3 regions of the Chromobacterium fluminis genome follow, and region 3 is predicted to be linked to each of the others. Evidence: predicted binding sites of a transcription regulator. Region 3 holds the regulator's gene; each other region holds the start of a gene.
The links. Region 3 encodes FNR, which switches genes on or off when oxygen is low (the NO sensors DNR and NnrR bind a similar motif). Its sites were predicted from a motif close to TTGATNNNNATCAA; they were not measured.

Region 1: the regulator FNR is predicted to act here: its motif matches at 1,506-1,519, upstream of HA052_RS09810 (4-hydroxyproline epimerase).
Region 2: the regulator FNR is predicted to act here: its motif matches at 1,298-1,311, upstream of pflB (formate C-acetyltransferase).

The regions. Positions count from the first base shown of each region.
Region 1 covers NZ_JAAOMA010000011.1:59,371-61,640, reverse strand. The annotation lists gene HA052_RS09815 (NAD(P)/FAD-dependent oxidoreductase) at 1-401, opposite strand, end outside; gene HA052_RS09810 (4-hydroxyproline epimerase) at 404-1,405, opposite strand; gene HA052_RS09805 (GntR family transcriptional regulator) at 1,780-2,270, shown strand, end outside.
Region 2 covers NZ_JAAOMA010000032.1:56,583-58,852, reverse strand. The annotation lists gene pflB (formate C-acetyltransferase) at 1-1,224, opposite strand, end outside; gene HA052_RS19195 (formate/nitrite transporter family protein) at 1,452-2,270, opposite strand, start outside.
Region 3 covers NZ_JAAOMA010000018.1:22,705-24,974, reverse strand. The annotation lists gene hemN (oxygen-independent coproporphyrinogen III oxidase) at 1-598, opposite strand, end outside; gene fnr (fumarate/nitrate reduction transcriptional regulator Fnr) at 708-1,454, shown strand; gene HA052_RS13830 (DUF1853 family protein) at 1,657-2,270, opposite strand, start outside.

The DNA of each region.
Region 1 (2,270 bases), on a different contig from region 3:
CGCCACATGCCGCCCAGCCCGGCCCGCGCCACCAGCGGCGCGTAGTCGGCGGCGGCTCGGTTCAACAAGGCCGCCAGCGCTCGGGTCAGCGAAGCCACCCGCGCCGGCCGGCTGGCCAATGCGAAGCGCGCCAACCACGGCGCCAGCGTCGGCAGATAACGCCAACGCACCGCCAGCGGCCCCAGCGGATCCAGCAGCCAGCCGGGCAGTCGCCGCCAGACGCCGGGCTCGGCCAGCGGGATCACATCGCTGACCGCCAGCGCGCCGGCGTTGCCGTAGCTGGTTTCCCGCGCCGGCTCGCCGCGGTCCAGCAACAACACCTCCAGGCCGGCCAGCCGCAATTGCAGCGCCGTGGCGATGCCCACGATGCCGGCGCCGACGACAATGATTCGCTCGCTCATGCTCAGGCCACCTCGAAACCGTGAACATAGGGATCGGCGTCGTCCAGCAGGATGCGGTTGTAAGCGGTGAAGCGCGCCCAGCCCTGCACCGAGGGCACGATTGCCGGGTAATCGCCAACCTGAGTCTCAGCCAGCACGCGGCCGACGAACTGGCTGCCGATCAGGCTCTCGTGGACGAAACTCTCGCCGACGGCGAGCAGGCCGCGCGCATGGCGCTGCGCCAGCCGCGCCGAAGTGCCGGTGCCGCATGGAGAGCGGTCCAGCGCCGACTCGCCGTACAGCACCGCGTTGGCCGCGCTGGAGCCGGCGTTCTTGGCCGCCCCGGTCCACTGGCAATGACGGACGCCGCTGATATTCGGGTCCAAGGGGTGAACGATGTCGTAATGCCGGTTCAGGTATTCGCGCAGCTCACGTCCCATCGCCACCAATTGCGCCGGCGAATAATCCGCCATGTCGCGATAGCCCGGCTGCGCCTCGACGATGGGATAAAAGTTGCCGCCGTAGGCGATGTCCACCCGCAAACGCCCCAGCGCCGACACTTCAACCTCCACATCGCGCAGATAGAGAAAAGACGGCACATTGGTCAGCGTTACCGCGGCAACCTTGCCGCCCTCCATCCGATATTGCGCCGCCACCTTGCCCGCCGGCGTATCCAGGTTCAACACGCCGGGCTCGGCCGGCGTCACCAGCCCGTGCTCCAGCGCCATGGTGACCACGCCTATGGTGCCGTGGCCGCACATCGGCAGACAGCCGCTGGTCTCGATGTAGAGCACTGCGATGTCGCAATCCTCCCGCGTCGACGGATACAGGAAGGCGCCGGACATCTGCGCATGGCCGCGCGGCTCGAACATCAAGCCGGTGCGTATCCAGTCATAGCGGCGAATGAAGTCCAAACGCCGCTCCGCCTGCGTCTCTCCTTCCAGCTGCGGGCCACCATTCACCACCAGCCTCACGGGGTTGCCGCAGGTATGGCCATCGAGACATTCGAATTCGCGCACCGCCATGTTCTTGCTCCTCGCTTGTGATGGGGCCACTCTAACTCCATCATTTTTTGAATACAATTTTGCCAACATGAAATGGAAAGGAGACAGCGATGAGAAAGCATTGATTTACATCAAAATTAATTTTTTACACAATAAAATCAACTAGTTATTGCTTGTTGTTTTTTGATCACCTTGCATTGCAACATATTTAACGCCAAATCAACTTGTGAAAACAACGAAAAACCCATCGATAATTGAATACAAAATTAAAGCCTGATCCGTAAACAGCACCTACAAAGATCAAAGCCGGCCGCAGTCAAGCCACCGTTGCCTTGACCATTGCCGGCCCACCCCGCGCCTGTGATAATTTGAGAATCCCAACCGTCGACACCACCATGCCTCGAACCACCGCCCCGCGCCAAACCCTCACCGCCACCACGACCGACACGCTGCGACAGCGCATCTTGCTGGGAGAATGGCCTGCCGGCACTCAACTGCGCCAGGAAGCGCTGTCCAAGGAATTGGGCGTCAGCCGGGTTCCCTTGCGCGAGGCGCTGCGCCAACTGGAGGCAGAGGGATTGGTGGCGATTACCGAGCGGCGCGGCGCGGTGATCGCCCAACTGTCGCTGCCGGAAGTGATGGAATTGCTGCGGGTGAGAGTGCTGCTGGAATGCGATATGTTGCTAGAGGCCGTGCCGCGGCAAACCCAGGCGGACCTGGACGCGGCCGGCGCGCTGCTGACGCAATTCGAAGAGGCGCTGCGCCAACGGGATGTCGGCGCCTGGGGCATTCTGAATTCACGCTTCCACCTGGCGCTGTATCAGGCGGCCAACCGGCCGCAAACCCTGGCGCTGATAGAGCAGCTTCACAATCGCACTGATCGCTA
Region 2 (2,270 bases), on a different contig from region 3:
GCCCCAGTGCGGACGCATCAGGTCGTCGTTTTCGTACTGGATGGAGCTGGTGTCGATGGACACTTTGGCGCAGAAGTCTTTGAAGCCGCGCGGCAGCTGGGTGGACCACAACACGGTCAGGTTGGGTTCCGGCGCCGGGCCCAGGTTGTACAGGGTGTTGAGGAAGCGGAAGCTGCTCTTGCTCACCAGGGTGCGGCCGTCTTCGCCCATGCCGCCGATGGATTCGGTCACCCAGGTCGGGTCGCCGGAGAACAGTTGGTCGTATTCCGGGGTGCGCAGGAAGCGCACGATGCGCAGCTTGATCACCAGGTCGTCGATCATTTCCTGGGCTTGTTCTTCCGTCAGCGCGCCGGAGGCCAGATCGCGCTCGATGTAGACGTCCAGGAAGGTGGCGACGCGGCCGAAGGACATGGCGGCGCCGTTTTGTTCTTTCACGGCGGCCAGGTAGGCGAAGTAGGTCCACTGCACCGCTTCGCGGGCGTTGACGGCCGGGCGGCTGATGTCGAAGCCGTATTTGGCGGCCATTTGCTTCAGTTCGTCCAGCGCGCGGAATTGTTCGGACAGTTCTTCGCGCAGGCGCAGCACGTCTTCGTTGAAAACGGCGTCGTCCAGCTCATGGAATACTTTTTGGCGTTCGGCGCGCAGGAAGTCGGTGCCGTACAGGGCCACGCGGCGGTAGTCGCCGATGATGCGGCCGCGGCCGTAGGCGTCCGGCAAGCCGGTGATCACGCCGGATTTACGCGCGGCCATGATGTCCGGGGTGTAGGTGTCGAACACGCCCTGGTTGTGGCTCTTGCGGTAGTGGGTCCACACGTCCTTGATGACCGGGTCCAGCTTGAAGCCGAAGGCTTCCAGGCCGTTTTCAACCATGCGCAGACCGCCGTTGGGCATGATGGCGCGCTTGAGCGGCGCATCGGTTTGCAGGCCGACGATGACTTCGCTGGCTTGGTCGATGTAGCCGGCGTCATGCGCGGTGATGGAGCTGCCGCGGTCCGCGGCTACGTCCAGCACGCCACGGGCGCGTTCTTCTTTCAGCAACTCGCTCAGGGTGTCCCACAGCTTTTGGGTGCGCGCGGTAGCGGGCGCCAGGAAGCTGGCGTCGCCTTCAAACGGCTTGTAGTTCAGCTGGATGAAGTTGCGGACATCCACCTTGCTTTGCCATTCACCACCGGTGAAATCGCGCCAGGGGTTGGCTTGAGTCGCGTCACGATTCAGAGCATCCATGTGTGCCTCCTAGTAACTATCAGTAAATGTTGAGTACTGAACATATTGTACATTCGGTTTCGAAAAAAATCGTTTGATCAAGATCAAATGCCGCAGACTAAAACCCGGTTTCCAAACCGGGTGCCGCGCCGGCAAAATTCCTTAAAAAACGCTTTATTTTCAATACCCTGAAATCCACCATCAACACGCCGTCATTGTAGCCGGCGCATTACATTCGAAAACGAACATCAAACACGGCTTCCGAGCGCCGTCGCGGCCGGTTTTGCGGCTTCGCGACGCACCGGCAGGGTGTGACGCTCCAGCAAGTAGACCACTAGGCCCACGCCCAGCGCGCCGCCGGCGATATTGCCCAGGGTGGCCGGAATCATATTGTGCAGGATAGCGGCGGCGTCCAGGCCTTGCATGCCGTGCAACAGGGCCAGCGAGAAGAAGGCCATATTGGCGATGCTGTGCTCAAAGCCGGAGAAGAAGAACACGAAGACCAGCAGCAGGATCATCAGCATCTTGGCCGCGTCGCCGGCCATGCGCAACGGCACCCATACCGCCAGACAGATCACCCAGTTGCACAGCGCGCCCTTCCAGAAGATTTCCCAAGCGCCGGCGTGAACCTTGTGCGCGGCCACGTTGAACAGCAGATGGTCGGCCGGCAGGCTGCCCATGCCGCCCGCTCCGGCAAACACCGCGGTGAACAACAACACGCCCAGCAAATTGCCCAGATAGACCATGGTCCAGCTGCGCAGCAGATTGCACACGCGGCAATCGCCGCTGAGCACGCCGATGCTGAAGTACATGACGTTGCTGGTGAACAGCTCCAGCTTGCAAACGATGATGCTGACCAGGGCCACGCCGAAGAAGCCGGCCACGGCGATGTAGTAGCCGGGAGAGCCGACGGCGAAGAAGACCTGGCCCAGCTTGAGGCTGACGCTGAGCACGACGGCGATCAGCGCGCCGGCCATGCCGGCGCTTAATAGGTAGCGCCCGGGGTGCTGTCGCAGCACGGTCTGTTTGGAGGCGGCTTCGGCCGCGACGTAGGCGAGTGTGGAGGC
Region 3 (2,270 bases):
CCTCGGATTGCACGCGGTTCACCGCCTGCTGCACCGCGGGCTCGAAGTCCTGGATGCCGACGCTGATGCGGTTGAAGCCGAATTCAGCCAGCTTGAAAATTGTAGCCGCGCTGACTTTGCGCGGGTCTATTTCTATGGAATACTCCCCCTCCTTCAAGAACTCGAAATGAGTCTTGAGCAAGGTCATCAATCGTTCCAGTTGCGCGTCGGACAGGAACGTTGGGGTGCCGCCGCCGAAATGCAGCTGTATCACCTGCTCTCGACGGCCCAGACAGGAGGCGACCATCCGGACTTCCTTTTCCAGGTAGTCCAGATACAAGTCGGCTTTGCCGCTGTCCTTGGTGATGATCTTGTTGCAACCGCAGTAGTAGCAGATAGTGTTGCAAAAAGGTATATGAGCGTACAATGATAAAGGTTTCCGGTTGGCGCCGATGCTGCGCTGCCGTAGCCAGTGGATGTAGTCTCTTTCGGCAAAACCCGGCGTAAAGCGATCCGCTGTCGGGTATGACGTATATCTAGGACCTGTCCCGTCGAGGCGTTCAATCAGAGCGCGGTCGAATTCAAAATGGGCAGGAGAAAATGGGTGGGTGGTCTTCATGTCGTATTTGGATAGCAAAACCTCTGGTGGACTGGTAAATTTGCGGAAATCCTGCGAATTTCGCTTTGATAAGGGTCAAGCTTCATCGCAAGCTTGTACTAAACATGCCATGTCCGATCAGAATCATATCTCTTTGCATAACCTGAAGGTCTCCTGCTCCAACTGCAGCCTGAAGGAACTCTGTCTGCCTGTGGGGCTCAACCGCGAGGAGCTGACCCAGCTTGACGCGGTGATCCGCCAGAGCCGTCGTTTGAAGCGCGGCGAATACCTGTTCCGAAGCGGCGAGGGCTTCCGCTCTCTGTTCGCGGTGCGTACCGGCTTCTTCAAGACCAGCGTGGCCAGCCAGGACGGCCGCGAACAGGTGACCGGCTTCCACATGTCCGGCGAACTGATGGGTTTGGACGGCATTTCCGCCAATGTTCACGGTTGCGACGCCATCGCGCTGGAGGACAGCGAGGTGTGCGAGTTGCCGTTCAGCCGCATGGAGAGCCTGGGTCGCGAAATTCCCACCTTGCAGCACCACTTCTACCGACTGATGAGCCGCGAGATCGTTCGCGATCAAAATGTAATGTTGCTATTGGGCAACATGAAGGCGGAAGAACGTCTAGCCGCTTTCTTGCTCAATTTGTCCCAGCGTCTGTCCACCCGGGGCTTCGCCGCCAATGATTTCATCCTGCGCATGAGCCGCGAGGAAATCGGCAGCTTCCTGGGGTTGAAACTGGAAACCGTCAGCCGCACGCTGTCCAAGTTCCAGCAGCAAGGCTGGATCACGGTAGACCATAAGCATATCCAGCTAGTGATGGTGGATGAGTTGAAGGCGCTGATTTCCGGCTGCGCCCACGCCAACGGCCATTGATTCCGCCGCTTAGGCAGAGTCGTGAAAGACGCAAGAGCGTGTTTACGATCTTGCGAGCTAAGGCGAGACAAGGCGAAAGCGGCTGAGAAAGCGGAATGTACACGTGGTACATGAGCATTTCGAAGCTGGTTTCAACGCCGTATCGCCGACGCGCAGCGGATTGTAAACAGGTTCTTAGGCAAGCCATCGGGCTTGCCTTTTTTCATGGGGACGGCGCGCAGTCGGCGATTTGCCGCAGCAGCCGCGACAAGGGCGCTTCTTGAGGCCATCCGGGCGGCACGGCGAAGCCGCGCGCCACTTCGTGCCAGTCGCCGTCGGGGCCGGGTTGCAGTTCGGCCAGCAGCTGCGGCGCCTCGGCCTGTTCCAGCCGCGCGCGCAGTTCCGCCGCGTCGGCGGTGTGTTCCCGCGAGAGGCGCGCCGGCGCCAGCCAGCTGAGCCTGGGCAGCCAGGCCCAGCGGGAGTCCGCGTTCAACGCAGGCCAGTCGCCGCGCAGCGGCCAGTATTGCCCGTAGAGGGGCAGAGCGCCGGGCGGAGGTTCCGGCGAGGTGTCCAGGGCGTGGAACAGCCAACCGCTGAGCCGGGCGCCGACAGCGCAGCCGTCGAAGCCCGCCGGCAGCGCAGCTTGCGCCGCGGGATGGCGGGACAGGCGCAGCTGGGTCTGCAGCTTATGGGCTTTCAGCGCCCAGGCGTCGCGCAGGCTGGGGCCGGTCAGCGTATCGGCGCTGCGGCCTAGTTGCAGGTAGAACTTGCTGGCGGCTTCCAGATGCAGCGGTTGGCCGTCGAGGCGCAAAAGGAAGTCGAATTCGCCGACGGTGC